Regions from separate parts of the Peribacillus sp. YIM B13482 genome, predicted to be linked through region 3. Evidence: riboswitches for the same ligand, from Rfam matches in the RefSeq annotation. Region 3 holds a riboswitch; each other region holds the start of a gene.

Region 1 (8,406 bases), on a different contig from region 3:
TGCCTGTTCGAATGCCTTTTTCGTAACTGCTACAGAAATGGCTGCCTGCACACCACCAACTTTATCCTTTATGGCTTGTACAGGATCAGTCTTAAGCCCATTAACAGTGAAATCCGCCCCCAGCTCCGTTGCCAGATCAAGCTTATCATCTTGAATATCGACAGCAATGACATTAAAGCCCATCGCTTTCGCATATTGAAGGGCAACATGTCCCAATCCGCCAATTCCATAGATCGCTACCCAATCACCAGGTTTCGCTTCTGATACTTTAAGTGCTTTATAAGTCGTTACACCCGCACAGAAAATCGGTGAAACTTCCGCAAAGTCTAGCCCTTCAGGAACCTTCACCACATACTTGGCAGGTGCTTTACAGTATTCCGCATATCCCCCGTCCACGGAATAGCCTGCATTCAGTTGATCCAAGCAAAGCGTCTCCCTTCCAGTCAGACAATACTCACAATCGCCACAGGCCGAGTAAAGCCATGGGATCCCAACACGGTCACCTACTTTCAAGGAAGTTACGCCTTCTGCCACCTTTTCTATAATGCCTACACCCTCATGTCCAGGGATAAGCGGAAGTTTAGGTTTAACTGGCCAATCGCCATGTACCGCATGTAAATCGGTATGACACACGCCACATGCTTTAATTTTCACTAATATCTCACCATAAACCAAGTCTGGGATGGGTACTTCTTTAATCTCAAGTTCTTGGTTAAATTCATTGACGACTGCTGCCTTCATTGTCCTAATCTGTTGTTTTGCATTGAAAGTGCTTTCCCCTTGTTTTACATTCATGATTCATATTCCTCCCTTAATTAAGTGGATATTTTTTTACTACCACACATACAAGATGCAAGTGCCATGCCACTTCAAAAGGCCAAGACAACAGCATTCACTAAAAAAAAGTGCCGAAAAGTCGGCACTTCTGGACGAATTAACGGCTCAAGTCGGACGAAATCCGGTTTGTATATTGCAGACCAAATAGCTCACCCTATAAATAGGAGGTGTCTAAAACATGGACCAATTTGAAAAAGCCTATGAATCCTATAAACAGCAAGGAACACCGCAAGCAAACCAACTTGATTCAGCTGGAAAAGAAGAAATCATCGCCGTAAGGAAAAATGAAGAGGACAATATTATCGCCATCAAGACGGACTCCGGCCGCGAGCTCGACTACCCCACTGCCCTTTCGGAAGCCAAAGCAGGCAACCTGGCCAATGTTGACGTCTTTCATAAATATGGCCGTGACATATTGCGGAGTGAGCCCGATGGGATAAAAGAAAATAACCTGGATCAACTACCGGAGTTTTGAGTTTACGGGGAAACTGCCTGATATGGGCAGTTTTTTTCTGTCTGGATCTAAACGATAAAAAAGAACCAGCTAATAGCCGGATCCTTATTTTTCATACTGATAGGATTCAGAGATTTCGAGCAGTTGGCCACAGGACTCGACAACCTCAATGATTTCCATCCACGACATGTCCAGACCCAGTTCATTAGCATGGGAAATCTTATCACGTAATTTCCGGATGGCATTTGCATCCTTTTTCCCTTTACTTTTTGAAGGGATTTGGAAGAAACACCTCAGTTGTTTATCCTTATGTATGATGTCGAATTTATCACTGATTTGCAGGCACTCTATTAAATTGATATCTTCATTTTTATCGATTCTCCTCCTATATAATTCGGTTGCTTTTTCTAAACGGTCTTCGCTGATCATTGGATGCCAGGTGCCATCGCCAAATCTATCCATGATGATATCGCTCATCCTCATTTCCAATAAGGTAATATATCCGAATATGAGCATCCTGATTGGAGGCTTTTGAAGGTCGGCATGGGTGATCAACTTTTTAATTGAATTATTCTCCAATACGAACACCCTTGTTTTATTCTTAAAAATATGGAGAAGCTGGATCAAAGGGGTTGAATCCGAAACCATTTCCCTTGGTGAAAAATTTCTTAAATATTCCGAAACGCTCCCTTCACCTAGTTCTTCCCTATCTATATATCCGATGATTTCTCCTTGATCTTGCACTGCCAATATATCAAAATTCTTTTTTTCCAGAGCTTTCTGGATATCCAGCGCCAGATCGTTTTTATGGCAAAACTCAAGCTCCTGGGCTATGCTCTTTACCGTAATATTTTCTTCATAAAGAGTTTTAAGACTAAGATAGCTGCTATTGCTTTTTCCATGGCTTCCAATTAACATCTTTCATCCTCCGCTTATGAACTTTCTGCACGTTTTACCAATCACGAACCGCTTTAAGAGCGATTGCCTCTTCAAAGTTTTGGAGCAATCGCATTCGAACAAGTTTATAAGGCTTTAACCGCTAACTGAATAATAAAATGTCCATGTCATCAATAAATAAAGTCCACTAAGTGGACTCAATCCCATTCATCTGGATCTTTTTGGCACCATAAATCAAATGCCATCAACAGCATTGCCTACCGCCGTTTCCTCATTCCCCTCTCCTTCCCAAGCCTTACAAACATCCACCCAACCCTTTGCTCCTGAATATTCAAATAATTCTGCGAGTGTAAGTTCTATTGCAGAGTTCGTACTGCCGCATGCCGGGAACAATGACTCAAAGCGCTTCATTGATACATCAAGAAAAACATCTAGATCGTTTGCAAGTCCAAATGGGCAAACTCCTCCGATGGCATGGCCCGTTTGTTCGAGCACTTCCTCAGGTGATAACATTCGTGCTTTGAATCCGAACACCTGACGAAATTTCTTATTATCCACTTTTGCGTCCCCTGCCGCTACAACCAAAATAGCATGTTCACCTTCCCCCCTAAAGGAAAGAGTCTTAGCGATCCGTGCTGGGATAACGCCGATGGTAACTGCTGCCTCAATCACCGTAGCACTCGATGTTTCGAACTCCATTACATCGCCTTCCCGGTCCCATTGTTTAAAATGGCTTTTGACACTCTCGATACACATATAATTTTCACTCCTTTGAAGTTCATACAAAAATAATATCATCCTTCATTACAATAAATCAAAACCCTTTTGGACTTCCCCTGCCTTATAAATACAACCATTCTTTACAAATTGACCAAACAAGCTTACATGAGATACTATTAATCTTCGGGCAAAAGCCTTAACGTGGTTCGTAACCATCCCACGATAAAAAACTAGGGAGAGAGTAAAATGAATGTTCGTACACTCGTGATAAACGGGTTATTGGCTCCCTTGTATGTGGCGGTCTCATTGGTGTTTAAACCAATTGCTTTTGAGATGTTCCAATTTCGTGTACCGGAAATGTTGAATCATCTGATTGTATTCAATAAAAAGTATATCTACGGTATCGTGGGCGGCGTCTTCATATCTAATCTGCTTTTTTCGCCGATGGTGCCATTTGATTTGATTTTCGGGGTAGGGCAATCCGTACTCGCCTTATTGCTTGTCATTTTTGTATCTCGGTCCATAAAAAGCATTAAAGGACGAATGATCGCCACGATTATCTTTTTCACATTCACAATGTTCTTAATTGCAATTGAACTGAACCTTGCCTTTGGCTTACCATTCTGGTTAAGTTGGATGACCACGGCTGTTGGTGAGTTCGTTGTCCTCTTGATTGGTGCGCCAATTATTTATGGAATGAACAAAAGAATTCAGTTTGAAAAGTGGCTATAAAGGAATCTTCGCGTCGTTAACCCACTATAATGTAAACAGAGCTGTCTGCATCATGCGACAGCTCTTTTTTCACCAATGAACTTGAAAATGATAAACTATTAGTCAGAATGGTGGTGACCCTTTGAAAAAAGTCCTGACTTTAACCGGTCTATTGGTAATGGTATTATTTATTTTTTTAAATGCAGAATTATTTACTTTGATTTGGAAAAGTGACTTGGATTCAGTTATTGGCATATTGATGGAAAACTTATTGCTTACATTTATTGTGACATTCGTATTGATGTTTGTCCAAAATTCATTTACAATCATCCCCTTAATATTGCTCCTGACTATCAATGTCACGATATTCGGATTCATATATGGCTACCTATGGAGTTGGTTTACAAGTGTTGTTGCGTCAGGGTTTATTTTTTATGCAGCAAGAAACTGGTTTCAGGAACTTCTTTTAAAGAAGATGGGCAAAAAGTGGCAAGAAACTGTTGTAGAGCATGGTTTCATGTACGTTTTTACCGGCAGGATTTTCCCGCTTATCCCAACAAGTTTAATTAACTTGGCAGCTGGAGTCAGCACCGTCACTTTCAAGGATTTTTTATTTGCGACGGCACTAGGCAACCTTATATACTTTTTCTTCCTATCTCTAATCCCATATGGATTCCTATCCGTTGAAATGAACCAATATACGCTAGCTGCACTTGCACTCCTTTTCTTACTATTTTTCATTATCTATAAGCGTGCAAAAAAGAAAAAGAAACTATCCTTATTCAGAAAAAACAGGTGACCGCATTGGCCCCTGTTTTTTTATTTAGGATTCTGCATATATTTTTTTTCGATAGTTTGTTAAAATGTGTATGTAATTTTACCTTTGAAATGTCTTAAAATCAGGGAGAATCTCCATGTCCAAACGCTCCATTTTAGCAATTTATATCCTATCCGGGATTCTTACACTAGTCGTGTTCGACTATTTTTTAACTACAAATATCCATAACAAAGAGTTCTTCATTCAACTTCAAAGAGCGGAAGGCATTTTTTTCCTTTTATCTATAGGCTTGATCTTATACCTTTACTTAGCTAAAAGGGAAGAATTCAAACAATTAAAAGAAGCGGAACAACGTCGGCGTACCCTCATCAATTCAATGGTGGATTTCGTTAACTTCAAGGATGGTGATGGCCGATGGCTTGAATCCAATGCCTTCGGGCTGCAATTATTTCAATTGGAGCATGTAGACTATAAAGGAAAAAAAGACAGAGAACTCGCAGAATACTCCGAATTTTATAAAGAGGCGTTGATATACTGTGAAGGTTCCGATGAAGAAACGTGGGTAAAAGGGGAAATCACAAGATGTGAGGAAATCATCCCTCTTCCCGACGGCAATCACAAGACCTTTGATACAATCAAAGTTCCTCTGTTCAATGAGGATGGTTCACGAAAAGGCTTAGTCGTCATTGGCAGGGATATTTCTGAAAGGGTTGTCGCGGAGAAACAATTATTCGATAGTGAACAACGCTATAAATCATTGTTTGAACACAATCCTTATCCGATGCTGATGCTTGATTTAAACGGATTGATCACGACCGTAAATCCAAGGTTTGAAACGGTAACAGGCTTTCAAAAAGAAGAAATACATGGTGCCTCATTCATTAATTTGAAATTTTCAGCAGAAGATGCGGATTTAATCCGTACATCTTGCCAATATGTCATGGAAAACCATAAGGGGATCAAAAAAGGGAAAGATATAGAATTCATAACGAAGTACGGGAAGTCCATCTTACTTTCATGTACGTTTGTCCCGATGATGGTTGGCGAAGATTTGGTCGGGATCATCACTTATGCTAAAGAGGTCACTCAAATTCGAGAAACCGAAGCACGCTTGAGAAGAACCGAAAAATTGTCGATAGTTGGCGAGCTAGCCGCAAGTGTAGCCCACGAAGTACGAAACCCGTTGACTTCTTTAAAGGGCTTCGTCCAGCTGCTTAAAAAGAGCGACCATCCCTATGAACAATACTACACGATTATGTTAAGTGAATTGGACCGGATCAATCTAATTGTAAGCGAGTTACTCGTTCTGGCAAAACCACAGGAACTTCCATTCAGCAAACATCAAATCATCGAACTGATGAATGATGTCAAAACATTGTTGAAACCAGAGGCGGACTCGTACCCCACCCAAATATCAATATCTGTTAAAAACGAAATACCGCTTCTGTTATGTGAGGCAAACCAATTAAAACAAGTATTCATAAACATGCTCAAGAATTCAATGGAGGCATCCGCCGATCACATTTTGATTGATTTCGAGCGCATGGACAATAACCTTTCCATTACCATCAAAGATAATGGAAGCGGAATAGAAAAAAAACGGTTAAAGCATCTTGGTGAACCTTTCTATTCTTCTAAAGAAAAAGGAACAGGGTTAGGATTGACAGTCAGCTGCCGAATCATTGAAGCGCACCGGGGGAAGGTCCGTTTTAACAGCGAACTAAACCATGGAACCGAGGTCCAAATCATTTTGCCCATATAAGTATAAATCGGAGGACAAGCCTTTATCTTGTCCTTTTTTGCAGGTTTCGGAACCATACTTGATAAAATTAAAATAGGGAGGTAAAGAAATCCTTGATTTCCCTCAAGAATGACACAGCCTCATCAGGTTGGTTCCCCTTTAAGTATCCTTTGCCCTCCTGCGTTATTGGATGTAACGGTCTCTGTTTTGCCAGCTGTACCCATTTGCGTTGCCTCAATTACCGCCTCTTTTTTTTGACATCATCCACGGTCTCTTCCTTATCCTTTTCCACATCCATATCCTTTCAGAAAAACAAGGACTACGTCGCTCCCGATCCTTTGAAACTGTAACTGAAATAGCCGTCTTTGCTTTATCCTTGAAAAATTACTTCTTAATCGGGTTTGCGCCACAGGCCTTTTGATTTTTACGCAGGGGAATTACCACCAATATTTCCCATCCGATGTTTTATTGGCTATAATGGTGGAAGCTAGGCAAATCTAACCTTATTGTTATCACTTTTTTAGTGAACCTCTCAAACTGCCTTTAGATAACTAATTTATTTTCACTGTTTTTTCACATTTTCCTTTTATAATAAGCTTACATAATCTGATGAAAGGATGATGGCACACCAAGATGAAGAATTATTTATGGCTGGTAGTCAGCCTATTCAGTTTGCTTTTATACCCGGCAATGGCTTCTGGTCATGCTACAGTAATAAGCTCTAATCCTAGCCCGAATGAAGTGATGGATACTCTTCCTGAAAAGATCAGCATTCAATTCAGTGAGAATATACAACCAGCTTTCCATTCGCTTGAGGTATTCAGCCAAGATGGGGACAAAATTCAAATTCAAGATAGTGCAATCTCGGAACAAAGTGAAAAAGTACTGGAAGCTAAGTGGAAAGGCACTATTGATGAGGGGATTTACTACATAAAATGGAGAGTGGTTTCCAGCGATGGCCATCCCATTGAAGGGACAATCCCCTTTCAATTTGGAGATTCAACGGTCCTACCAAATCAAGAAATTTCCAAAGTGAACGCAGGTTTTCCGGATTCCATCACCGTTTTCCTGCAAAGTCTTCAATACATATGCTTCGCGGCCCTTACCGGAATCCTTTTTTTCCAATTATCTTTAATGAAGGGTTCTCGTCTTTTTGAAGCCAGCAGCAGGGCTCGTCTATACCTTTGGCTTTCATATGCAGGTCTAGCATTTTCCATCTTCTGCAGTCTGCCTTTAAAAGTGACGATTGACGCTGGTGTAGGTTGGGCGGATGCGTTTAATGGGACTTTTATAAAAGAAGTATTGAATGCTACAAGCTTCGGTACCATCTGGATCATAGAAATTCTATTGTTGCTCCTTCTGTTTTTAGTTATTTATTTCATGCTCGAGAACACACTGATTAAATCACTACCCTTCCTTTCTTTCATCATAATAGCAATCTTGATGGTTTGTAAGGCTTTAACTGGACATACGGCAGCTGTTCCTAATCAGGTTCTGGCCGTTTTGATGGATTTCCTCCACTTATTGTCCATGGCTTTATGGCTTGGCGGCCTTTTGGCCTTATTGGTTATTTTGCCTGGACTTGCTAATCGGCAGGCAGACGATAAGAAAACCTTTTACTGGTCAATCATTCAAAGGTTTTCCAGATGGTCGTTTCTGTTTGTAATCATACTGATCATTAGCGGGATCTATAGCAGTTTACAGCATGTACCGACTATCCATTCATTGATAAATACAACATATGGACAATTGTTACTTGCGAAAATTGGTCTCATGTTAGTCATGATCGTTTTAGGGGCCTTTCATTATTTCAGGGGGAAAAAGCGGGTTAAAAAACTTGGTTATAGTGTGGGAATGGAGTTTGGTTTAGGAATCGTCGTACTCATTGTTGCGGCTCTATTGACAAATGTCCAAACTGCCATGTCTTCTCCCGGTCCAATAGAGAAAACGTTACTGACTGACGAAAATAATGAGGTCACATTAATGGTGACTCCGAATAAAGTCGGGGATAACCTGATTCAAGTAGATCTATCCAATGGAGGCAAGCCGATAGCTGAAATAGAACAGCTTACAATCACTATGCAGCCCGTAGATACCCCAGGCGGTGAGATAAAGCTGCAAATGAAGGAAAAAAGCACAGGTACATTTGCATCAAAGTCTATATTAACCATGCCAGGAAAGTGGAATATCCATATTCACGGATTAACTGATAGCCTGGATTCAATCAATGCTGATTTTACAATTTTCATAGGGAATTCATAACAGGAG
Region 2 (8,406 bases), on a different contig from region 3:
TCTTCATCTGTACCAAGTAAGTCATCAAGGCTGATCAGGTTTTTAGCCAAAGCCAATTTTAACGTCTTTGCCAAGATATCATAGCCATATATATTAAGTGGATCCATGAAAAAATCAATAACTTCACTGTAATACGTTTTCACAAACCATTCCGCCGAATCAATATTATCCAGATACATTCTTCCATTTACTATGATTACATGATCAAGAAAGTCGTGAACGGATTCAAGTGTGATATATCCATACTGATGCATATCCCGGAGAGTATAATCCCCCCTATCGGCACATAACCCAGGTGCTGGCTGTTCAAGCATTTCCCATTTTGATTGAACAATAACTTTACAATCATATCCATATTCCTTCAATATAAATGGGATTTCAGATTCCATAATGACATGATCATATATCTTTTCATGATAATCTTCATCCTTACAATCCAGAACGAAATCTATAACATGTGAGAATGCAGTATGGGATACGTCATGCAGCAAGCCCGCGATTTGTTCCTCTAATGAACCGCCAAACGCCTTTATTAACAACATCACACCAATTGAATGGTCAAATCGTGTGACATTCCACTTCTCATTAACTAAATAACTTGCCCCACCCTGATGTATTCCCTGCAATCTTTGGACCGGTTTGCTTTTTATCAGCTCTTCCAGAACTCCCTCTATAATGTGTTCCCCATAGATACTATCCGAAACTAGCAATAACTGCGGCCTCCCCCATTAGTTTACTCATTACAGTTAGGTGATTTCACTGATTTTCTTCTGTAAAAATTACTTCCCCCTTTTTACCTTGCTCATATTACTTTTTTGCCAATTTTTCCAATTCCTTTTCATCATTCAAATCGATATCAGGTAGATTGCCCTCAGCTTCATCCCCAATGAGTATCACTTCATTTGTTATTACTCGATTTGCTGGATACACCATTATAATGTCTTCCATAGGTTTTGTTTTATTATTAAAAGATTTATTGAATAAAAAACAGCTGGTAAATACTACGAATATTGTAGACAAAATAACTAATTTCCTTTTCATCTATTCATCCCTTCCAACGGGCTTGGTTTTCCTCCATTTTACCATAAAAGTATATATTTAGTTAATAGTGAATCCTATGATTTCACCATTTACTATGTTTGACGTTATAGTTAAATTCTAGTTACATTTAATGGTAAACCCTCACTTAAAAACAGCCATTTAGAAAAATGTCTAATATTTGATATTTGTAAATCAGTACGGTATCATTCCATTTAACCAATGGTCAATAAACAAGGGGGGGTGGAATGATGTCGCCAAGGAAATCGGCAGGTAAAGAATTATCCAGGGAAATGGTATTGACTGAAGCTAGAAACCTTTTTGCAACCTTAGGGTATTCGAACGTCTCAATGAGACAATTGGCTAAATCATTGGATTGCAGCCATGGAGCCATCTATTATCACTTTAAAAATAAGGCAGAAATATATTATAGTTTGGTGAAAACGGATTTTTCCGTTTTAAATCATTTAATCGATGATATCACCATGTCGGAAAATGACCCTTCTCAAAAAATCGAAAAGATTTTATTATGCTTCATTGAGTTTGGTTTAACACAACAGAATCATTATTCCATCATGTTTTTATCCAAGGAAAAAGAAATTCAGCAGTTACTTCAATTCGATTCTAATAAAACCTATGAAAAGCTAATCCAATCCTTGACAGAATTAACCGACAACAAACTGAATCCTGCATCCATATGGTCCATTTTCCTTTCCCTTCACGGATTCATAACTTTTTATATCAATTCTGAACTATCCTATCCAGATGTAAAAGGTTTAGCTTATTTTCACGTGAAAAATATCATCAAGAACATTGTTTGATTTTTCACTAAAATTATTGACCAATGGTTAATTAAATTTTGGGAGGTTGGAAAATGGTAAAGAAATTCCTTCATATCGAAGGACTCATGGTCCTTTTAGCGATGATTTACATCTATTCGTTATATGAATTCAGCTGGTGGATTTTCCTTTTATTTATTTTATCGCCTGATGTTTCCATGTTGGCCTATCTAATTGATGATCGAGTTGGAGCAAAGGTTTATAACCTATTTCACACTTATACCCTGTCCATTTTCATGATTTTGCTAGCCATTTTTCTAAAGTCTGATGCGCTTATGATGATCGGGTCAATTTGGACCGCACATATTGGAATGGATCGGTTATTTGGGTATGGCCTTAAATACACATCATCCTTCAAAGCTACACACCTTCAAAAGGTATAGGTAGCTTTCCATATGTAAAAGGCAGTGTGATTACGCATCACACCGCCTTCTGTCTCTGATCTTTACACGCCTCGCTTGTTGCCCCATATATAAGTATGAAGCTGTGGCAGCACTTTCACATCATTCAATTCATCATCGGCTATCACTTTATCAATTAGCTCCTCGTATTTTCTCAAAAGCCCGCTGATCAATTGACGATCATCCGCCGTACTGCTGTCGTCATTGCCGACCTGCAGATAAAAAGGAATATCGGGGTAGCGGCCATGTACATTTTTAGCATATTGATAATCCTCTTCGTTAAAGACGACTACCTTCAATGAGACATGGTTTTCAGGGTTTCGATTGGCAAGGTTCGATATGATTTGGTCGAGCACCGTAAAGTCCGTGTTCATTTTTGAACTCGGCGGCTTAGGAGAAATAGTCAATTCATCAATATCGAGAAACCAATCCTGCCATCTGCTCCCTTGTGTTTCGACACCTATTTTCATTTTATTTTCATGTAGGATCGCTACCAGGCTGTTTAAGTTTTTCAGCAGTGCCGGGTTTCCGCCTGATATCGTCACGAAGGAAAAACCGGCACCCCCAATCCGCTTCAGCTCATCCCATATTTCCTCGGCAGTCATTTGGACGGTATCTTCCTTACCGGTGCCATCCCAAGTAAATGCGGAATCACACCAGGCACATGAATAATCGCAGCCAGCCGTCCGAACGAACATGGTTTTTTGGCCAATGACCATTCCCTCACCTTGGATGGTCGGTCCGAAGATTTCCATAACCGGGAGTTTACTCACTTTCCATCCACTCCCGTCTGGCTTCGGCATAGCTTGTCGGCGTTTCGTATAGTCGAACGAATTCGACCCTAGCACCCTCATATTCCTTTAATGAAAGGGCTTCGGCCATTTTTTCATAAATCCAGACAACCATATTTTCAGCCGTAGTGTTCATGAGCGGCAAGGTTTCATTCAAATAACGATGATCAAGGTGGATTTCAATTTCATTTTTCCATATATCCTTGATGTCCCCGAAATCTATCATCAAACCGCGTGAATCCGTGTACCCGCTCAATCCGAAAATGACCTTATACGTATGGCCATGCAAGTTCTTGCATTTTCCTTCATAGTCATGTAGATGGTGTGCTGCGTCAAAGGTAAATTCCTTACTGACCATGACCCTTTTAGTTGTATATTTCAATTGGCTGCGCTGAATATCTTGATCTATTTTTTGGAGTTTATCTACTATAGTAAAACCGTACATCACGAAAGCACCTTCCGTCTGCTTACATAGTCATCCAATCCTTTTTTCCGCAACTTACATGCCGGACAATCTCCACAGCCGTCTGATATGATTCCGTTATAGCAAGTCAGGGTCTTTTCGCGGACAAAGTCGAACGCGCCAAGCTGATCGGCAAGCTCCCATGTTTCCTCTTTATTAAGCCACATAAGCGGCGTATCAATCACGAATGACTGGTCCATCGACAAGTTCAAGGTCACATTCAACGATTTAATGAATACATCCCGGCAGTCCGGATATCCGCTGAAATCCGTTTCACAGACACCGGTGACAATATGTTTAGCGCCAATCTGACTGGCCAACACTCCGGCAAACGATAGGAACAGTAAATTCCGCCCTGGTACGAACGTCGACGGCAATTCCCCGTCTTCCCCGTCCTCCACTGCAATGTCACTTCTCGTCAAAGCATTCGGTGCCAGTTGGTTCAGCAGCGACATATCAAGGATATGATGGTTCACGCCCAATTCCTTGGCAATCTCTTGAGCGCATTCGATTTCCAAGCTGTGCCGCTGATTATAATCAAACGTCACCGCTTCCACTTCCTCATATCTCTCCATCGCCCAGAACAGGCACGTCGTACTGTCCTGACCTCCGCTAAACACAACCACTGCCTTTTCTTTCTTCTTCATTTCTATAAAACTCCTTTTTACGGAAAAAAACAGCACCCTAAGAAAAGAGCACTGTTTCTCCTTAGTTTTTTTGAGAGGGTAGCTAGAACCTCTTCCGCCATAATGCGGAATATTATATTTTTCCAAGTCAATAGTAACTTGAAAACGAGAAGAAATCAAGATGTTTGGATTATGGAAAATCACACCTAACGGAAAACTTGGTTATCTTCTCATCTGCTTAAATAACCCATTATTTATCCGATAAAAAAGAGTGAATAAAATATCGATAAAGGGGTTCATTAATTTGAAAAGTATTAAAGGAAAGATATTGGCAGCATTTTCACTCATCATATCTTTGTGTATCATCTTAGGAGCATTTAATATTTATAGCAGCAATAAGTCACTTGTACATTCCAAAGATATTATTAGCCAAAAATTGCCGATTCTAATTGATGAAGAACAACTACTCAATAATGTTGCACAAAGAAGCGCACTCGCAAGAGGCTATATTCTATTTGGCGACGAAAGTAATAAAGAGAAGTTCTTAAAATATACCGAAGAAAGCAAAGTCATTCAGGAGGATCTTTTAGCCTTAAGTGATTCTGAAAAAACGAAGGAATTGATTGAGAAAAGCGTGGATTGGAGAACGATTATTATAGACCGCGTATTTACACAATATGATCAAGGAAATGAAGAACGTGCTATAGAAATACTAAAGGATGAAGTTGCACCAATAAGCAATGAATTGATGGATGGGTTTAGAGAGCTGGCTTCCGAACGCGAAAAAACGATTGTCTCTTCAGGTGAAACCGTCATCGCAAGCGGGAAATCGGTTAAGACTACAAGTATCATCATATCCATTGCGGCAGTCCTTATCGGCCTTGTGCTTGCACTTGTGACTGCAAACCTCATTACCACCCCCCTCCTTAAAGTCAGGGACAGGATGAAAATGGTTGCTGACGGAAAACTGAATCATGAGCCCCTGGAGCAAAAGTCAAATGATGAAATGGGTGAATTAACGGTATCCGCCAACCAAATGCAGAAAAACCTTCGTGATACGATTGAAAAAATGCTGGTTGTATCCGAATCCGTTTCCAACCAAAGCGAGGATCTGACTCAATCAGCAAATGAAGTGCAACAGGGCAGCAAACAGATTGCGACTACCATGTACGAACTTTCGGAAGGCTCGGACTCACAAGCCAACCGGGCAGCTGAAATGGTCCGCATGATGGATGATTTCACCGGCAAGATCGAGCAGGCCCATCTTGAAGGAATGGAGGTATCTCAAAGTCCGACCGAGATCCTATCCTTGACCAAGGAGGGCACCACTTTAATGCGCAGTTCGGTCCAACAAATGCAAATGATTGACGGAATTGTCAAAAATGCCGTCGGGCAAGTGAAAAGGCTCGATTCTCAATCACAGGAAATCTCACAGCTTGTGCAGGTCATCAAAGATATATCCAATCAAACCAACCTATTGGCGCTGAATGCAGCCATAGAAGCTGCACGCGCTGGTGAACATGGCAAGGGCTTCGCCGTCGTCGCAGCTAAAGTGCGGAAACTCGCTGAAGGGGTCACACAATCCGTTGGGGATATCACCGATATTGTCACCGCTATTCAAACAGATTCAAAAACGGTCGTCCACTCCCTGGAAGATGGTTATACACAGGTGGATGAAGGCACGAAACAGATTACGCTCACCGGCCAAACCTTTGAAACAATCAATCACTCTGTCGGGAATATGGGAATGAAAATACAGCATATTACAGCTGAATTGAACTATATCTCCAAAAATAGTAAAGAAATCAATCAGGCCATCGAAGATATCGCAGCCGTTACTGCAGAGTCCGCGGCAGGAATCGAACAAGTTTCTGCCTCCGCTCAACAATCCAGCTCTTCGATGGATGAAGTCACGAATCATGCATGTGAACTCGCATCTTCCGCTGAACTGCTAACCGAACAGGTCAAGAAATTCCAATTATGATACTAGAAAATTTCCCGTCACTTGAACGCGGGAAATTTTCTTTTTCTCCCCTTCATGGTGATTGTTTCGTTTTCGTGTATTTGGGGTATAAAAGACTATACGCATTAATAATCATGAAAAGTTAATCATCATGAAAAGAAAAATCTATCAAAAGGGTTGGAAGTGAATATTTTCTTTTGTTTTCAGAATATTTAGTGTATAATGAATTTATTAGGAATATTCTTACTGAAATACTTCTCACTTCCAATACCCACACTTACTGGAAATCACCAGTACAAGAACTCACTTGATCCAGCATTTCATTTCAACCCAATGCACGGGCCCTTATACTCAGTAAGGCTCATTGCACGCTTTCTTGCAAACCAAACAATTCACAACTTTTTTCACACAAAAAGCATAAATTTCACTCCAAAATTGTAAAAAAAGGTTAAATTTCACCAATAATGTGTTACTATTAAACCAAGACCTTTTAACCCCAAAAGGAGGAATTCATATGAAACGTTTTTTCAAATTCATAGCAGATTTTAACGAAAGAAAAGCACTAGATCGGAAAAACAACAAATTCTTTCGCAAAGAATACGAAAATTATATGAAGATGAATTCTGAAAATCAAGGTAGGAGGAGATTAGCTCCTAGACTTTATGTGATTGAAGGCGGTAAAAAAGGCCCCAACATTGAAATTTCTGACAGAAAAAAATCCAGTTAACCTGATTCCTTCAAAAAATAAGCTACTTATGTTGTAGTTTATACCCTACAAACGTCACATTCTCCATGATAAACGGAGATTCATTACCCATATCATTCTTTTAAAATATAAAAGCCGAAAGCTCAGATATACTTCTGAGCTTTTTTTATTTTTCTTTTTTCTATTAACACTATATTAATAGAAGTAACTAGGTATTTTTTAAATAAATTGGATTAACCTTAGTTTATTTCATGTTTTAGGTAAAAGTCACAATATAGGCCCACGGGTATTTTTCTAGAAAAAAACCCAAAACTTACAAAAAAAGAGATGTGTTCTTTTACTCATCTTTGGCCATATTCAAAAAAGTCCGACTACATGTGTCTATAGATGCACTATCTTACATTGAATGACAAATACGTAAATATTGTAACGTTTAGGTCAAATTAATGGGTATAAACAATCAATAAATTGTAATAAACCTCACTTTTAATAACAATTTATTATACAAATACAGCCATTAAGAATCGGGTTCAAATGCCTATAAAACTATTTTAATTGTATTCATAATGGCCATATATTAAACTTTCCATATTTTAGTGTAAATAAATCAAGGTTTTACTCGACTTTCAGCCATATCTTTGGACTCATAAAACATTTTATTCCATTAGATACTATTACACTCCTATATACATTTTTTGCAAAAAGCTGACTACAGTTATATTACGATAGAATAATTGGCTCTTGCCTATTAAGTTTAAAATCATGTAGTGTGTATTCAGTAAATCAAATATTTAAAAAAAGAGAGGTTAAAAAATGGCACCAATATTTATTTGTGCGATCTTTTTACTTGGCTATGGCATCTTCGAACAAAGACGCCATCAGAAGCGTCTCGATTCCATTCCGGTACGTGTGAATGTAAACGGTATTCGAGGCAAATCGACTGTAACACGTCTAATAACAGGTGTGATCCAGGAAGCTAAGTACAAAACAGTAGGTAAAACAACCGGAACATCAGCTAGAATGATCTACTGGTTTACCGACAAAGAAAAACCGATTAAACGCCGCCCAGAGGGACCGAACATTGGAGAACAACGGCGTGTAGTTAAAGAAGTAGCAGATTTAGGAACGGAAGCACTTGTTTGTGAATGTATGGCCGTACAGCCTGACTATCAATTAATCTTCCAAAATAAAATGATCCAAGCAAACATTGGGGTCATCGTGAATGTATTAGAAGACCATATGGATGTCATGGGACCGACAATGGATGAGGTTGCAGAAGCCTTTACAGCTACAATCCCTTATAATGGTCACTTGATTACCATTGAAAGTGAATATTTGGACTTCTTCAAGAAAATTGCCAAAGAACGCAACTCAAAAGTGATCGTTGCAGATAATTCAAGAATCTCTGAAGACTTCTTGCGCGAATTCGATTATATGGTATTTCCGGATAACGCATCACTGGCTTTGGCTGTTGCAGAAGCTTTAGGCATTGATGAAAAAACAGCTTTTCGCGGTATGTTAAATGCGCATCCAGATCCAGGGGCCATGCGGATCACTAGATTTGGAGATCCAGTCAAGC
Region 3 (8,406 bases):
CTCTCATTATACATTTTTATACAGATTATTTAAAAGATTTTAACTGATTTAAAGGATTGGTAAATAACTTGATTTTTTTAATAAATACCCTTGACAAATAACAGGAAGTAGGCGAAAATTCTAATTGATAATGATTTTCAATTTCATTATCAATCTCTGAAATTTGATAAACAATTACGATAATCTCATATCGTACCTTTTTGATATTGTACATAGATACAATGTCGCCCCGGCTTCTCTGTGCCTAGTAAAAATTATATGCTCATTAGCGAATGCAGTTCACTGGAATATTGCCCCCTCTTTATTCAAGTATTTATTCACGTTGGAAGCATATTAGGCAGCCGGGGATTATTTTTTTAAAAAACTAACAAACTTACTTATATAAAGGAGCAGGATGATCATGAAACTTGAAGATATCATTAAAGAACGGCGCAGCATCAAACGATTTAAGGACATTCCTGTTCCTATTGATATCATCCGATCACTATTGGAAACTTCGACATGGGCACCGAACCATAAACTTACCCAACCATGGCGCTTTGTCGTGGTGCATGGTGATAGCCGATTAAAACTCGCAGAGGCAACCCGTGCTTTCATGGCAGGCAAAGAGAAGGACCCGGAAAAGAAAGAAGCAGCCGGACAGCGAGGATATAATAAGCTTATAGATGTACCGATGTTTGTCGCGGTGATCATGGAAGAGAATCCGAATCCTATGACACGTGAAGAAGATTATGCGGCTACAAGTGCCTTGATCCAGAATTTCAGCCTGCTTGCCTGGGAACAAGGAATCGGGCTGATATGGGAAAAATACGGCATGATACACAGCATCGAGTTTCGTGAAGCTTTAGGCGTGAAACCCGGAGAGAAGATCGTCGGCAGCCTTCACGTCGGCTATCCCGATATGATCCCTTCCCCGCGGCCAAGGAACGCTATCGATCAACTCCTGACAATTATGGACTGATATAAAAGGAAAGCCTCCAATCTTCTATTTGGAGGCTTTCCTTTTATATTTAAGAGCAAAACGCAGGCAAATGTTGTTTTTCACTTATAATAACCCCTTAAAGATGATTATTTAATAGCCGGCACCTTAATTTTTAAGTTGAATTCTTCACTTTTATAGGTGAAATCCAAATATCCTTGATGTTTTTTCACGATATTAGCGATGATTTTCGTACCCATCCCATCATGCTGCCCCCATTTCGTGGTTTGACCGTATTTTTCAAACAGTCCGTCCAGAATGGGATTAGGTACTGGCAGACAACTGTTACTGCATGATAATAGGTACATACCACTCCGCTTATAAAAATGGAGCGTAATTTGGGCTATCTCCCTTCTTTCCTCCTGCCATGATGCAGCAGCTTCTATCGCATTTGCGAGGACATTCCCTATCAGTGCCACAACGTCATGATCCTTTAAAGGCAAAGATGAGAGGGGAACGTCTTTTTTCAAGCCATATCATGGAAGAAGTAACATTGCTCTGTGACTCTGTAACAATGATGCATAAAGGGGAACTGATTTATAAAGGGAAGCTGGAATCGCTTTATATAGAAGAGAACAGCCGTGATCTAAATTATATTTTCATGTCCAAACTTGTAAGGGGGAATCATATCCGCAAGCATCATTTCGAAAACTGTAAAGGAATCACAAAACTATTTATCGCCCATTACTATGCTCGTCATTTTGCCGACATTGTTTTTAGGAGGCACAGGTTTACATGAGTTAACAAACAAGCACTTCCTGCTGCCGATTTTAAACATCTTCGCACTCTTTAAAGAATTGATATATGGTGTGATTGATATTCAGAATATCTTCCTGACAGCCAGCTCCCTCATTGTCTCGATCATCCTCTTCTTTACTGTCTCAAGGATATTATTCTTAAAGGACAAATGGGTCCTGAACTAAACATGACGCGCTACCCTCGGCGCGTCTTTTATTCACTCGAACTTAATTGTTTTCCATCATTCGTTTTTCACAATCATGGAATTCAACTTATTATTGGCGGGGACAATTCATATCCAAAAAAACCTCCCTTTTCAAGGAGGTCCCTAAACGCTCTTACTCAAAAAAATTCGTGATATAAGGCCTGAATGGCCGTCTCTTCACTGTGCCCTTTCACACCGAACATCATGCTTACTTCCGAAGAGCCTTGGTTGATCATTTCAATGTTCACCTTTGCTTCGGCCAGCGCTTTTGACGCCCTTGCCGTTGTACCGACATTATGACGCATTCCTTCACCTACAATCATGATCAAAGCAAGATCATGCTCCACATTCACCTCATCGGCATGTAGCTCTTTCTTGATTCGTGAAATGATTTTCTTCTCGGTTTCACCCTCCATCTGGTCCTGCCTTAGAATAAGTGTCACATCATCGATGCCTGATGGAATATGCTCATACGAAACTCCGTAATCTTCAAGGATATGCAGCAGTTTCCGACCAAAACCAACTTCCCGGTTCATCAAATATTTGCTAATGTAAATACTGCAAAATCCTTTATCACTTGCAATCCCAATAACCGGCCCATTCGTATTATCCCGTGAACTTACAATGCGGGTCCCTTGTGCAGCCGGATTGTTTGTATTTTGTATATGGACTGGTATTCCCGCACGGAATGCAGGAATCAACGCCTCATCATGAAATACCGAGAAACCGGCATAAGAAAGCTCCCGCATTTCACGATAGGTTAATTCCCTGATTCCCTTCGGATTGGAAACCACATTTGGATTCACCGCATAAACGGCATCCACGTCCGTAAAGTTCTCATACAAATCGGCTTTGACCCCATTCGCAAGAATCGAACCCGTAATATCGGAACCGCTTCTTGAGAATGTTAAAACCTCACCATCTAACGTGTATCCGAAGAACCCTGGGAATACTACGATTCCTGGCTCATCACGTAGAGCATATAACCGATCATACGATTCTGGCATCACCTGGGTAAATCCATCTTCATCCGTTACGATCAAGCCAGCCTTCTTTGGATTTATATACTGAGCCTCTACACCACGGCTTTGAAAATAACCTGCAACCAGCTTCGCATTATTATCCTCGCCACTGGCCATTAAAGCATCCAAATAGCGCTTCGGGTTAGATTGGTCTCCATGCAACAGTGCTTTTAGATTTCCATGAATCCCAGTGATGACCTCCTCGGATATATCCAGCTCTTCAGCAATGCTCGCATAGCGGGATACCACATCTTCTATCAAATGCTCTCCGTTATCCCCGCGCAGCTGCTGTTCCGCAGCCTCAATCAATAGATCCGTCACCTTTATATCATTTGAATTGCGTTTCCCTGGAGCCGAAACGACAACAATCTTCCTCTCTGGATCAGCAACTACAATTTCGAATACCTTTTTCAACTGTTCTCCTGACGCAAGTGAACTTCCGCCAAACTTTGCAACTTTCATCACGACATCCCCTATTTTTGAAAATATTCTGTCAAAATTAACTCTTCCTATTATTACGTTTTTTCACGAAACAATCAAGTGGTAATTCCGTTTCAGGAGGACATTTGTGTTTTTAAAAAATACAAAATAGTGAGTTTACTGAATGAGAATAACAAAAACCCAAAAAAAGACAACGGCATAAGCCAGTTGTCTTTTTCTAATCATTAGCGATTATCCACCGTTTCCGGGTATAAGTCATGATTCATCAAGCGGTAATCCGCCATTTCCTCATACTTCGTACCTGGTTTACCATAATTTGTGTAAGGATCGATGGAAATTCCGCCCCTAGGTGTAAACTTGCCCCAGACTTCAATATATTTGGGATCCATTAACTCGATTAAATCATTCATGATGATGTTCATGCAGTCTTCATGGAAATCACCATGATTACGGAAGCTGAATAAATAAAGTTTCAATGACTTGCTTTCCACCATCTTCACACTTGGAATATAGCTGATGTAAATGGTCGCAAAGTCCGGCTGGCCCGTTATTGGACATAAGCTAGTGAATTCCGGGCAATTGAATTTGACGAAATAATCCCGGTTCGGATGCTTGTTATCGAATGATTCCAGAATTTCAGGCGCATAGTCAAATGTATATTTTGTCCCTTGATTCCCAAGCAGTGTGATATCTTTTTTTAATTCTTCTTCTTTTCTTCCAGACATAAAAAGTCCTCCTCATCCACGTTTGTCAGGGGAGATTCATAAAATGGGCCTCTATATAACAAAAACCATATCTCCTCAAAGATATGGTTGATTCGCAAAAAAAATCAAAGCCATAGTTTTTTTAAGAGGGTGAAGCTATGAACCTCTCCCGTTTATCGGGAAATATTTTAAAATTGTCATAGTAAATATAGAAAAAAATATTTAATCTGTCAATCTACTTTTTATTTTAGTTTGATTCCTACACGTATTCGGCTTAAAATGTAGAAGAAGTTTATCCTACATGAAGGAAGAGATTAAAGCAATGTGGATTTTTGCGGCTCTTATCACCAGTTTATGTTTCGGAATCAATAACAGCATTTTTAAATGGAGTAGCGGAAAGGGTTACTCAAAGGTACATATCCAATTTTTCTTTTATTTTACCGCCTTCATCATGGCACTTTTATATAGCGGATTTGTAGATGGTTTGACTACTAACTGGCTATCCATCTTGCTTGGTGGAGCCATTGGTGTACTGAACGCTAACGGTAATATCCAGATGGCAAGCGCCTTTGAAAAAGGGCCGGCAAGTTTGACATCACCACTGATCGCAGCAAATGCAATATTTCCCATCCTCTGTGCTGCATTAATTTTTCATGAGCATATTTCTTCGCTGCAGTGGAGCGGAATTGTCTGCATGCTGCTCGCTACCCTTGTCATTCAGTATACACCTAATGCTAAGGGCAATCATCAATATTTACCTTGGATGATGCACACATTATTTGCGATTTTCTCATTTGGTGTGCTAGGTATCTTAATGACGACATCAACCCGTCTTCATTTAAACTCCCTTGATATCCTAGTATCAATGTATGGTGGCGGAACACTTTATCTCATTTCGGCATTAGCCATCAAGAATGAGAAGATTAAGTTAATGGAAGTGAAAATTGGATCACTCGTAGGATTATTAAGCATCATAGCCTATGGATGTTATTTCTTTGCATTAAATACTGGAATCGCCAGCATCATCTTCCCTGTCGTCAGCCTGAACTGTTTAGTTGTCGTATTCGCTGGTTGTTATTTATTCAAAGAAAAACTTAAATCCTATCAAATTGCCGGCGTACTTGCAGCATTAATCGGAATTATCTTAACTAAAATATGAATAGTTAATTTTACAAAAACAACCTGGCTGTTATACGCACACAAGCCAGGTCGTCTTTATATAGCCGCAAAAAAGGGTATGGTCTGACCCCAATACACAAGCCTTGTACACATAAAAATAAATCAGGAAATGGAGTCTGTCAAAAAAAAGTGTTGACATCCCCTTCTAAATATCAGATAATTTTGAATATTAGTTCTCCACACTTTGCTACTTCGCAATGTTTGAAAAGTCTTCCCCTACGGGTATAAAAGAAGTAGGTACAACCACCTCATTACTGAACCAAGAAAGGAAAGATGTATAATGGTAAAAGTTACAGTAACAGTTGATTTCCAAGGAAAATCTTATCAAACTAACGTCCTTACTAAACCAGGTACTAATCAAGAAGAAATATTACAACAAGCCCTTAATCAAGTGGAAAAACAATGGAAAGCTTAAAAAAGCAGGCATCGCTTTAGATACCTGCTTTTTTTATTACCCTTTTAGACATAATCATCAAAATTACTTTTCGCATTTAAATCCAGATTTATTGTATTTCATTTATAGTATTCTAATGAATTTTGTTCTATTCAAAGAACTCCTCGATAACGATTTTCCCCTAAATCCACTTTTAATAGCTTTTTTCATATGATACCAATTTAAATGCGTCAGTTTGTGAACATTAAACTCTCAATCTGAATCAGAAAAAAAGAGCGACTTTGTTTATGTTCCTTTTAAACTACATCCCTTATTAATGGCATTGAACGTTCTTGAAGGCTATTGGAGAGCAGACTATACGCAACTACTTTCTTCTTGTACTGTTTAACTACATCCACGTGGTCGTTGTAAATGTACAAAAATAACCTAACATCCTTCTTGCCTTTTTTAGTATCAATGACTAATGGAGCCCCACTGTTCTCTGGATGTAAAAATAATTGTTCGTTACCCGGAAATATATGATTCTTTTTCAAAAATTTAGCTTTGTTGAAATAATTAATAACTTGAGTTTTTTCTTCACCTTCCAACCGTTTTCCGTCAAAGGTTACGGTGGCATTCGCATCACTAAGTTCTGAATGCATTTCAAATTTGCTGAGAATCCAATTCACTGCATCTGTTGGAAGACAGGTAACTAATAATTTAATCAAACTTATGATAATTGTCAAAATCAAAACCGGCAATGTCATATTCATCATCTCCGCTAAGGCATAGTTAACTACTATATCACTTATTATATCAAAAGAGCGGAAAGCTTTTCTTAGGAAATGTGTCCGTTCTATTAACGTTTAACTATTGGTGAATATAAAAACTTTATACTAACTTAATCATCTTGATCATCTAATTTCAAAAATGGATCTTTTTGTTTACGCTAAAATTATTTTTTATAGATATATCCAATATCACGTTTGAATTTGAGTCTCATTTTCAATATATCTAAATGCAAAAAGTCCACCGTACCCCATTATAATACAGGATACACAATAAATTAAGGAGATACTTAATTATTTTCCATCACAGTATTTGCCTCTCCTAACCCCTCTTCTTTCTTATCAATACAAACTTCTATAATGCAGTGAATTGAATGTATGTAATTTTACGCTCACCATAATTTGAATACAAAAAAACTGGGCGTCATCAAGACGCCCAGTTTTGCAGGAATGGATTATTGATATCCCCAAATCATTGTTAGCATTGTACCGAAAATTGTAACCAATGCAACAAACAATCCGTAGTAAACGTTTGTGTAAATCGATGCTTTATCTTCAGACTCTCCTGCATGCATGAACATAACAAATTGAAGTGCAGCTTGCATGAAGGCTGTAACAAGTAGGATGATTAAAGCCATTTTAAGTGAGAGATCATACACTATAACTGATAGTGCAACCAAAGTCAGGACTAGTGAAAAAGCAAATCCCATAACTTGGCCCCGTGGGAATAATTCTTTCATATTACATCATTCCTTTCAGGTAGACGAAACTGAAGATGAAAATCCAGACAACGTCTAAGAAATGCCAGTAAAGAGAAAAGATGAAAGCTTTGTTTGTAGTTTCTGGAGTCATACCGCGTTTTTTAATCTGCAGAATGATGAAAGTTCCCCAGAATAAACCAAGTGTAACGTGAGCTCCATGCGTACCTAGTAACGCAAACAAACTAGATAAGAAACCACTTGTTTGAATGGTTGCTCCTTCATGTACATACTCCACGAATTCATAGATTTCGACTCCCAAAAAGCCTAAACCAAGAATAAGGGTGATAATAAAGAAACCAAGCATTGCTTTCTGTCTACCAAGTCTCATTGCATTGATTCCAAGACCAATGGTAAAACTACTGGTTAAAAGAAAAATTGTTTGAAGCATTAGGGTTGGTACTTTAAAGAGTTCGTCCCCTGTAGGACCATTTCCAGTACCATGAACTAATACAAAATAAGTGGCGAACAGTGTAGCGAAAAGAGCTATTTCTGCCCCCAGGAAAATCCAAAATCCAAAAATCTTTAAGCGATTTTCTTCCGTGCTATATTCTAGTGGCAGCGAGTTATCTATTTTCATTACTTAGCACCTCGCAATTTATTTTCAGTTTCTTCAATCTCTTCAACGGAGATATAACGTCCGTGGTCTTTTTCGAATGAACGGTGAGCCATACAAGCAAAGATACCAAGTGTGGCAATGATTGCAATGATCCACATGCTGAATACCATTGCAAAGCCCCAAACGAAGAAGATACAGCTCAAGATAAACGGCACGCCACTGTTATTTGGCATATGAATCTTTTCTACTTTACCACCAAATAATTTAAAGCCCTTTTTCTTAGAATCCCAGAATGCTTCTGTAGAATCAACTGTAGGTACAATTGCAAAATTGTATTCTGGAATTGGTGTATGTGTAGCCCATTCTAGAGAACGTGCATCCCATGGATCTTTTGAAATATTTCTTGATGCATAACGAGTACTCCAATAGATATTGTACACAATAAGCGCAAAACCTATTGCCATGCCAATTGCTCCAACGAAAGAGAGCAAATTCAATGGACCATAGCCCGTTGATTCAGAGTACGTATACATACGACGTGCTTGCCCATCTAAACCAGTTATGAACATCGGGAAGAATGTTACATTAAAGCTGATTGTAATGAACCAGAACGACCATTTCCCTATCTTTTCGCTCAACATGAAACCAAACATTTTTGGC

Evidence for each region. Region 3 has a riboswitch for preQ1 ahead of queF (preQ(1) synthase). Riboswitches for the same ligand answer to the same signal wherever they lie in the genome.
Region 1: another riboswitch for preQ1. It lies ahead of ACFX4L_RS15330 (QueT transporter family protein); the one in region 3 lies ahead of queF (preQ(1) synthase).
Region 2: another riboswitch for preQ1. It lies ahead of queC (7-cyano-7-deazaguanine synthase QueC); the one in region 3 lies ahead of queF (preQ(1) synthase).

What each region holds. Positions count from the first base shown of each region.
Region 1 covers NZ_JBHZPF010000031.1:373-8,778, forward strand. The annotation lists gene adhP (alcohol dehydrogenase AdhP) at 1-741, opposite strand, end outside; gene ACFX4L_RS15315 (DUF3892 domain-containing protein) at 1,016-1,312, shown strand; gene ACFX4L_RS15320 (hypothetical protein) at 1,397-2,209, opposite strand; gene ACFX4L_RS15325 (YbaK/EbsC family protein) at 2,423-2,944, opposite strand; PreQ1 riboswitch class I at 3,104-3,148, shown strand; gene ACFX4L_RS15330 (QueT transporter family protein) at 3,155-3,640, shown strand; gene ACFX4L_RS15335 (TVP38/TMEM64 family protein) at 3,762-4,418, shown strand; gene ACFX4L_RS15340 (PAS domain S-box protein) at 4,534-6,159, shown strand; gene ACFX4L_RS15345 (copper resistance CopC/CopD family protein) at 6,772-8,400, shown strand.
Region 2 covers NZ_JBHZPF010000014.1:3,517-11,922, forward strand. The annotation lists gene ACFX4L_RS09335 (HD domain-containing protein) at 1-710, opposite strand, end outside; gene ACFX4L_RS09340 (hypothetical protein) at 808-1,041, opposite strand; gene ACFX4L_RS09345 (TetR/AcrR family transcriptional regulator) at 1,287-1,859, shown strand; gene ACFX4L_RS09350 (DUF4260 domain-containing protein) at 1,913-2,260, shown strand; gene queE (7-carboxy-7-deazaguanine synthase QueE) at 2,323-3,051, opposite strand; gene queD (6-carboxytetrahydropterin synthase QueD) at 3,044-3,514, opposite strand; gene queC (7-cyano-7-deazaguanine synthase QueC) at 3,514-4,179, opposite strand; PreQ1 riboswitch class I at 4,235-4,277, opposite strand; gene ACFX4L_RS09370 (methyl-accepting chemotaxis protein) at 4,463-6,142, shown strand; gene ACFX4L_RS09375 (hypothetical protein) at 6,636-6,848, shown strand; gene pgsB (poly-gamma-glutamate synthase PgsB) at 7,641-8,406, shown strand, end outside.
Region 3 covers NZ_JBHZPF010000011.1:50,665-59,070, reverse strand. The annotation lists gene ACFX4L_RS08170 (nitroreductase family protein) at 401-961, shown strand; gene ACFX4L_RS08165 (GHKL domain-containing protein) at 1,069-1,398, opposite strand; partial or broken gene ACFX4L_RS08160 (ABC transporter ATP-binding protein) at 1,440-1,601, shown strand; gene ACFX4L_RS08155 (aspartate kinase) at 2,060-3,406, opposite strand; gene queF (preQ(1) synthase) at 3,610-4,110, opposite strand; PreQ1 riboswitch class I at 4,217-4,262, opposite strand; gene ACFX4L_RS08145 (DMT family transporter) at 4,391-5,248, shown strand; gene ACFX4L_RS08140 (BA3454 family stress response protein) at 5,549-5,683, shown strand; gene ACFX4L_RS08135 (YfmQ family protein) at 5,959-6,408, opposite strand; gene qoxD (cytochrome aa3 quinol oxidase subunit IV) at 6,885-7,169, opposite strand; gene qoxC (cytochrome aa3 quinol oxidase subunit III) at 7,171-7,767, opposite strand; gene qoxB (cytochrome aa3 quinol oxidase subunit I) at 7,767-8,406, opposite strand, start outside.